One region of the Candidatus Clostridium stratigraminis genome, then DNA from elsewhere that is predicted to be linked to it. Evidence: predicted binding sites of a transcription regulator. Region 1 holds the regulator's gene; the other holds the start of a gene.
What was found. Region 1 encodes NrdR, which represses ribonucleotide reductase genes. Its sites were predicted from a motif close to CACNANATNTNGTG; they were not measured.

Region 1 (4,734 bases):
TTATATATGTAACTCTAATATCAAAATCATGTAAATTGTTTTTAAAGAAATCCTCTCTATTTTTAAGGTTATCTGTTTTTATTAAATTAATTACTAGATTATTATTTTGTGCTAGATTTTCTTTAATAGTTTCTATATATTGGTGATTAATAATTAATATAAATAGTGTTGTCAAAATGACAACACTTAGAAAAAGCACCCCTAAGGTTGAACTCAAAAGTTTTTTCTTCATGCTAGTCACCAAAATTAAATCTATATCCTACTCCACGAATGGTTTCAATATATCTCGGGCTCTTATCGTCTTCTTCAATTTTTTGCCTTAGATGCCTGATATGAACATCAACTGTTCTTGTTTCACCAATATATTCATAGCCCCAAACCTTATCTAAGAGAAAGTCTCTAGTAATTACACGTCCCTTATTCTTAATTAAAATTTCCAAAACTTCGAATTCTTTAAGTGTTAAATCCACCCTGTTTTCATCCTTTATAACCTCATGTTTTTCAAAGTCTACTATTATATTGTCAAATCTAAAGGACTTATCAAGCGGCATTATAGTTGTTCTTCTAAGCACTGCCTTTACCCTGGCAAGAAGCTCCCTAATTGAAAAGGGCTTTGTTAAATAATCGTCTGCACCAAGCTCAAGACCCAGTATTTTGTCAAGTTCCTCACTTTTAGCTGTAATCATAATAATAGGTAAATTTGAGATACTGTTGTCTTTACGCACCTCCTTGCAGACATCGTAGCCATCAATTCCAGGAAGCATTACGTCTAGTAGAATTAAATCTAGGTTTTCCTTTCTTGCTATTTTTAATGCTTCTGTCCCATTGCCGCAGCAGTATACCTTATAGCCGCTGCTTTCTAAGTTGAACTTAAGAAGCTCTTGAATATGTTCTTCATCATCAACCACTAAAATTTTGTATTCAGACATAACTTTTCCTCCTTTTAGTCGGAACACTGAGCAATTAAGCTCACTTGCTCCCGCTCGATACACTGGCTAGTCTAGCTTGCCGATTATTCATGGTTAGACTACCCGTAGAAGCACATTTAGGGCTTCTACCTCGTAAATGTCCATTTAGGACATTTACCTCCATATAATTTACTTAAGTTAGATAAATAAATGAAAACATTCTTCCACAATCATCCTTTTGCTTTCTATATGAGTACATATTATAATCACCTGTACAATAGGTACAAACATTTGTAGTAATAATATTCTCACTTTGCATTCCATTAGCCTCTAGCTGCCTAATAATACATTTTTCAAGATTAAGCTTATTGTCTTTTATTATTTCTAAATCCTTATATAATTCTTTTTCGGAAAATAGTGACTTTAAATCTTCGCCGATTTCATAGCAGCAGCCTCTATTATGAGGACCAATAACAGCTGTAAGGTTTTCCATTTTAGAGCCATATTCTGACTTTAGCTTAGATAATGCATTAGAACAAATTTCATTTAAGGTTCCCTTCCACCCGCTGTGAACTGCAGCTATCACTTCATTAACATTATCGTAAATTAATACTGGTACGCAATCTGCTGTAAATACTCCAATACCAATATTTCTTCTATTTGTTATAATCCCATCGCCTTGATGAATTTCTCCGTCATAATTGTAAACAAGGTTACTGTGAATTTGTTTTAAATAACTAATTTCATTTAAGTTAAATAAAGGCTTTAGCATCATCAAATTAGACTTGCCTTCCTCTAAATTAACATTAAAATTCAAATTATTCTTAGAGGTCGAGAAAATAAAATTTGCATTACCATAGGTATATTTAATAAATTCATAATTATTTAGTTCATATTTCTCCAAAATTATTCACCTCAACTTAATTGTAACATTTAATTATATTAAATAAATATAAAATTAAAAATATTAACCATGAATTAACATAAAAGGCCAAGTTCCTTCTACAATTATATGTATAAGGAAACTTGGTCTCAAATTTATTCTTTACTTGTCATCAAGTTTTTGATTTCCTGCATAAAGGTATTTATATCTTTAAATTGTCTATAAACCGAGGCAAATCTAACATAGGCTACTTCATCAACTGCCTTAAGCCTTTCCATAATCATTTCACCTATAAATGAGGACTTTACCTCTGTAAGCATTTGGTTGCTTAGCTGTTTTTCAATATCATCTGCAATAGCTTCAATTTGACTCCTGGATATAGGCCTTTTTTGGCAAGCCTTTAATATACCATTAACGATTTTGGATTTATCAAAATAATCTCTGCTTAAGTCTTTCTTAATGACAAGGATAGGAATATCCTCTATTTTCTCATAAGTAGTGTATCTTTTATTACATTTCAAACATTCTCTTCTTCTTCTTATAGCTGATTCATCTTCAGTGGACCTGGAATCCACTACTTTACTTTCTTCAAATCCACAATAAGGACACTTCAACTTTTTCACACCCTTTATTTATCGCCAGTTAAGTCAATTATACAATGTTTAAAGAAAAATTTCTACTCTTTGTTATTTATTACTATATCTGAAGCTTCCACTAATATAACATCAACTCCAACCTTTAAAACCTTTTCCCAAGGTATTTCTATTAGATCATTTTTACTAAACCACGATATCTTTTGATTAGGCAGAAGCAGTGATAAAATTTTAAACTCACTGCAATCAACTTTAAGATCCTTTATGAATCCTAGTTTTGCCCCTGAGGTTATTTCTATAACTTCCATATTCCTTAAATTTACTATAGAGTACATCGAAACTTCCATACGCATCCTCCTATTTTATATTAAAGGTTGTCCTAGATTAAATTTTTACTTTGTCTAAACTAAATCTATAAATTATATGAAGTATTACTAAATTATATGTTTAATAAATAAAGATCTTTATACTAAAATTCTTTTTCCTTTAATTATGCCTTGCCTAAAATACATATAAAAAAAGAGCCCTAAGGCTCTTAAACATACTTTCTCATATGTCTTAATGCAGTTTTTTCTAACCTGGATACTTGTGCTTGAGAAATACCTATTTCATCTGCTACTTCCATTTGGGTACGGCCGTCAAAGAATCTTAAATTAAGAATAAGTTTTTCTCTATCGTTTAATTTTTTCATAGCTTCCTTTATAGATATATTTTCAAGCCAACTGTCATCTAAGTTTTTATTATCACTTATTTGATCCATAACATAAATCGCATCTCCGCCATCGTGGTAAATTGGTTCAAATAGTGAAACTGGATCTTGTATTGCATCTAATGCAAAAACAACTTCTTCTCTAGGAACCTGTAGTTCTTTTGCTATTTGAGAAATAGTAGGTTCTTTATTATTTTCAGTAATAAGCTTATCTCTAACCTGTAGAGCCCTATATGCTATGTCTCTTAATGATCTGCTTACCCTTATAGAGTTATTATCTCTTAAATAACGTCTGATCTCTCCTATTATCATCGGAACTGCATATGTAGAAAATTTTACATTTTGAGAAAGGTCAAAATTATCAATAGCTTTTATTAATCCAATACATCCTACTTGAAATAAATCATCTACATTTTCACCGCGATTATTAAATCTTTGTATGACACTTAGGACTAATCTTAAGTTACCTTTTATAAATTTTTCTCTAGAAGGCTCATCTCCATCTTTCATTTTGTGTAGTAACTGTCGCATTTCAGGTTCCTTTAAAATTGGAAGTTTGGCAGTATTAACACCGCAAATTTCTACTTTGTTAATCATCATCCTGTCATCAGCCCCTTTAGAATTCTAACATTTTAATTATTTCCCTTAGAGGCAATTTTTATACTTGGATAAGCTTATACCATTTTACTAATTTCTTTTTTTAATCTTTTTATAATTCTCTTTTCAAGTCTAGATATATAAGATTGTGAAATACCAAGCAAATCAGCTACTTCCTTTTGAGTTTTCTCAGTTTCTCCGTTTAAGCCAAATCTTAATTCTACTATTTCTTTTTCTCTTATATTTAACTTTTTCATTGCTACAAATAATAGCTGCTTATCAACTTCATCTTCTATTAAATTATATACTGAATCGTTATCTGTGCCTAATATATCTGAAAGTAATAATTCATTTCCATCCCAATCAATATTTAATGGTTCATAAAAAGAAATTTCAGCCTTAACCTTGCTATTTCTTCTTAAATACATAAGTATCTCATTCTCTATACATCGTGAACCATAGGTGGCTAATTTAATTTTCTTAGTTGGATCGAAGGTATTTACAGCTTTAATAAGCCCAATAGTTCCAACAGAAATTAAGTCTTCAACATTAACCCCAGTATTTTCAAATTTGCGTGCTATATAAACAACTAACCTTAGGTTCCTTTCTATAAGAATTGATCTTATAGTTTCGTCTCCTGCTACAAGTCTTTGGACTAAGTTATCTTCTTCTTCCTTACTAAGCGGCGGAGGTAATGCATCATTTCCACCAATATAATATAAATTCCTTGCTAGAAATTTTAATCTTGATAATAGCCTATTTAATATCACTCTTATGCTGAACATTTTTTACCCCCTATTAATTTTAAATTATTCCCCTTGATAAAAGTGCATTATATTCGCCCATACTGCTTAGTTTATTTTCACATAAGGCAATGATGACTTGCCTTACTTCTACATTATCTCCCTTATGTATCCTTATAAATTCAGGCTTGAAACCCTTTAATTTGTTTGCCTCCCCATTTATCACTCTATAGGGTATATAAAAGGTTTCTTTATCTTCTATTGTTCTATCCATAAGCTCACTCTCAAGTATCATAACTGG
Region 2 (4,734 bases), on a different contig from region 1:
CTAAAACATCTAATTTAAACATAATTGCCTCCAATACAAAATAATTTTATTTTAGTTCATTTTACCACTTTATTTTAACTGAATTCAATAAAATTTAAATTAGCTTAAAAATACTTTTCTTAATTTTTATAAACTATTAACTGTATCAATTATTAAGAGAGCTTAGTGTTTAAAATAATTTTAACATAACAAATACCTTAACTAACAAGGGAGCTATTATAACTGTAAAAAGTCCGGCAATTCCTACAGCTAGACTGCTCATAGCGCCTTCCGTTTCACCTATTTCTACAGCCTTTGTAGTTCCTAGGGCGTGTGAGGCAGTTCCAATTGCTACTCCTATTGAAACCTTATCTTTTATTTTGAAAATCTTACAGATAAATGGCCCGGCTATTGCGCCAAAAATACCTGTAATTATAATTGCTGCAACGGTAACAGATGGTATGCCATTAAGCTGACTGGAGATTGCAACTCCTATTGGGGTAGTAACTGATTTAGGCACTAGAGAACTCTTTAATGCAATGCTTACATTAAAAAGTTTTGCTAGAAAAATAACACATAGCATTCCACAGGTTGAGCCAATTGTTATACCTGCTATTATAGGCAGGGCGTTTGATTTAAGCACGTTAATCTTTTTATAAAGCGGCACTGCAAGTACTACTGTTGCTGGTGCTAAGAAGAAGGAAATAAACTGGCCTCCTTTATTGTAATCTTCAAATTTTATATTAGCGGTTAATAATAGCAATATTATTAGAGCTTGGCTTACAAATAAAGGATTAAGGACAGCTAATTTTGTTTTCTTGTTTAAATAAATTCCAATTTCATAAGCTATAAGTGAAATGGTAATGCCAAATAGGGGAGTACTAATTATTTCCTTCATTACTGCAGCCTCCCATTAAAATTTGTACAGTAAATCCTGTTACTACCAAAACTATTACTGTAGAAATAAAAATTATTAATAAAATTGAAATCAAGTTTCCTCTTAGTATATCAAGGCTTGTTAGGATTTGTACACCTGCAGGTACAAAGAAGAAAGCTAAATGATCCAGTAAAAAATCACTTACTTTATCAATATGCGTCAATTTAATTATTCCTGTTAAAAGGAAAATTAAGAGTAATACCATCCCAAGTACATTTCCCGGAATAGGTATATTAAAAATTTTATTAATCATCTCACCCAATAAACACATAACTAGTATTATTGCAGATTGTCTCAAGAGTTTCATTAATTCATCCTCGCTTTATTTCGTAATACTAATTATCATACCACTAAAAAAAAGAAAATCCTTAATTGTAAGAAAATCAATAAAATATAGAAAATAAAAAGCTTCTACCTTTTAAGTAGAAGCCATTTTTGCTATGCAGCAACGACTCTAGATACTATTATTGCTATGCCGATTAAAAGACCTGCTATGACAATAGCCACAGCTACATTATTTTTTTCAAGTTCTTTGTTAAAGTCAAGCGGTATCATTTTGTCGAAAATAATATATCCTATAGCCATTATTACTATTCCTAAAATTCCAAATAGTGCACTTAAGCCTAAATTATTAAGTACTCCCATATAAATTCCCCCTAAATTTATTTTTCAGTATTCATAGTTAATATTATTTCATAAACCTTCCATTTATTCAAGCTATTAATAATTTTAATAATATTGAGCTGTTAAAAAAACTTATAAATAGAATCATATAGCTTGGAAGAAAGTTTTACATTCATTTTAAATATACTATCTAGGGTATAATCATAAGAATATATATATCGATAATATTATTGAATTATATAATAAAATAAATTATAATATTAGAGTGACACTATATATGGTATATTTAAACATTTTTACTACTACATATAGGTAATTTATATATTGGGGGTTGAGCTATGGACAGCACATCAAAGGATAAAAAACCAATTCATTTAAATTCAATACTTAAAAGAGTGTATACCAAAGAATTAGAAAATGATAGCACTAAAACAGTATATGATCTATTTAATTGGAAAAATGTTGATGTATTTTTAAAAGATTATAAAACTTCGAAGGTAATTATAGATATGAAGGATCTAGAATTCCCCGAAGACTATTCACAAAATGCATGTAATATAATTGCATCAAAATATTTTAGAAGAGCTGGAGTTCCTAATAGTTTAGGTTATGAAAACAGTATGAAAATGGTAGCTGACAGGCTTGTTAGTTTTTGGGCTGAGGCACTTGTAGATGAAGGCATTATTGAAACTGAGGATGAAAAAAGTATTTTTTATGACGAAATGGTCTTTGGACTCTTAAATCAGATGTATGCCCCAAATTCTCCACAATGGTTTAATACAGGACTTTCACTAGCATATGGTATTAAGGGTAATAAACAAGGAAACTATTACTACAATGAATCCTTAAATAAGGTTGTTGAATGTGAAGATACATATTCTCGGACACAGGCTTCAGCATGTTTTATTGTATCTATTGAAGATAAGCTTCTAGGTGCACATTCTATTTCTGAACAATTTGTTACAGAAACAAAACTTTTTAAAGGAGGTTCTGGAACCGGAACAAACTTTTCAACCCTTAGAGCAAAAGGTGAAAAACTTTCTGGTGGCGGAGTTTCTTCAGGACTAATGAGCTTTCTAAAAGGCCTTGATAGAAATGCTGGAGCAATTAAATCTGGCGGCACTACTAGAAGAGCAGCAAAAATGGTTTGTCTTGATGTTGATCACCCTGAGGTTATGGATTTTATTACTTGGAAGGCAAAGGAAGAAGATAAGGTTAGAGCCTTAGGTAAAATGGGCTATGATATGGATATTGACGGAGAAGCTTACGAAACTGTTTCAGGACAAAACAGTAATAATTCAATAAGATTTTCTGATGAATTTATGAAAAAGGTTAAGGAGTTAAATTTAAATCCAGATGAAGAAATTGAGCTAAAAGGCAGAATGGACACTAAGGTCAATAGGAATATTAAAGTTAAAGAGCTTTGGGATAAATTTAATAATTCCGCATGGCATTGCGCAGACCCAGCTCCACAATTCGATGATACTTTTAACGCTTGGCATACTTGTCCTGCTGGTGAAGATGGACTTTATAACGCAAAACATAATAGAATAAATTCCACAAATCCTTGCGGCGAATATGCTTTTTTAGATGATACCTCCTGTAACTTGGCATCCATAAATATATTTAAGTTCTATGATCATGAAACAAAAAGTTTTGATACCCAAGGATACATACATTTTGTAGGGTTAATTCAGCTTGCACTTGAAGCTTCCATTCATTGGGGGCAATTTCCTACTGAAGACATAGCTAGAAAAACTTACATGTTTAGAACTACAGGTTTAGGTTTGTCTAACTTAGCTGCACTTTTTATGGTGCTTGGATTTCCTTATAATTCTGAAGAAAGCAGGGCAATAGCTTCATCATTAATAGGAATTATGACTGGTCATTCCTATTATGTTTCTTCATTAATGGCAGAAAAGGCAGGCCCATTTAGAAAATATGATATTAATAAGGAATATATGCTAAGAGTTATTAGGAATCATGCAAGGGTAGCCGGTGCTGAAGCTTCTGACTATGAAGGTTTAAATTATAATCCCGTAAAAGTTAACCATGAAATGTTGAAAAGCTTAGAGCTAACTTCATTAAGTGATTCTTTAAAAAATATATGGCAAAATGCTTTAGTATATGGAAATAAATATGGTTATAGGAATGCTCAGGTTTCGGTAATTGCTCCTACAGGCACAATTTCATTTGCTATGGATTGTACTGCCACCTCTATTGAGCCTTTCTTTAGCCACATTGTATATAAAAAGCTTGTAGGCGGCGGATATATGACAGTAGTAAATCCATGCCTTAAAATATCCCTAGAAAACTTAAACTACTCAAGCGAAGAGATTGAGGAAATTTTAGATTATGTTCTGAGAAAAGAGACAGTATTTGAAAATAGCTATGAATATGAGAGAATTTTAGATGGTAAAATCGAAGGAGCTCCACATCTAAAAGAGGAGCATTTAGCTATATTTGATACAGCGAATAAATGTGGTAGTGGAGATAGATATATTAAGCCTATGGGACATGTAGCTATGGTTGCGGCTATAACTCCACTTATTTCAGGAGCTGTTTCAAAGACAGTAAATCTTCCAAAAAATGCTTCTGTGGATGACTTTAAAGAAGTAGTTCTCACTTCCTGGGAACTGGGGATAAAAGGAATTACTCTTTATAGAGACTCCTCTAAGGCCGCTCAGCCGCTTAATACTAACCTTCTTTCAGAAAGTGAAGAAGTAAATTTAGAAAGCCTTACTTACTCACAGCTTCTTCAAAAGGCGAAGGAGTTTCAATCTGAAAGGCATTATTCTAAAAGGGATAAACCTACTGGGATAAGATACGGAACAACTCATCCAGCTCAAATCGAAGATGTGAAAGTATATACAACCGTCAATAGACGCGAGGACGGTGAGATTTCTGAAATATATATTACTACCGATAGAGAAGGCACAATAATAACTGGACTCTTAAATTCACTGTCTAAATCAATTTCAGTTATGCTTCAATATCATGTTCCGCCAAGAGATATTGCTAGAATGCTTAGAGGACAAAAATATGAGCCCTATGGTTTTGTACAAAAACACCCTTATATTAAACATGTAAGCTCAATTTCTGATCTTATTAGCAAGATAATAGACATTGAACTTGGAGATTATACTAGATGCCAAGTTAAGCCTGAAGCTGCAGAAAACTCTCCATATCATCAA

Region 2: a site for NrdR is predicted at 1,810-1,823, ahead of ACJDUG_RS06265 (vitamin B12-dependent ribonucleotide reductase). Genes of this name have one in related genera too.

What each region holds. Positions count from the first base shown of each region.
Region 1 covers NZ_JBJHZZ010000004.1:148,005-152,738, forward strand. The annotation lists gene pnpS (two-component system histidine kinase PnpS) at 1-232, opposite strand, end outside; gene ACJDUG_RS08810 (response regulator transcription factor) at 234-929, opposite strand; gene pgeF (peptidoglycan editing factor PgeF) at 1,102-1,812, opposite strand; gene nrdR (transcriptional regulator NrdR) at 1,947-2,405, opposite strand; gene ACJDUG_RS08825 (YlmC/YmxH family sporulation protein) at 2,468-2,731, opposite strand; gene sigG (RNA polymerase sporulation sigma factor SigG) at 2,920-3,693, opposite strand; gene sigE (RNA polymerase sporulation sigma factor SigE) at 3,768-4,475, opposite strand; gene spoIIGA (sigma-E processing peptidase SpoIIGA) at 4,495-4,734, opposite strand, start outside.
Region 2 covers NZ_JBJHZZ010000002.1:409,666-414,399, reverse strand. The annotation lists gene ACJDUG_RS06285 (GAF domain-containing protein) at 1-22, opposite strand, end outside; gene ACJDUG_RS06280 (LrgB family protein) at 170-877, opposite strand; gene ACJDUG_RS06275 (CidA/LrgA family protein) at 861-1,223, opposite strand; gene ACJDUG_RS06270 (DUF350 domain-containing protein) at 1,355-1,561, opposite strand; gene ACJDUG_RS06265 (vitamin B12-dependent ribonucleotide reductase) at 1,879-4,734, shown strand, end outside.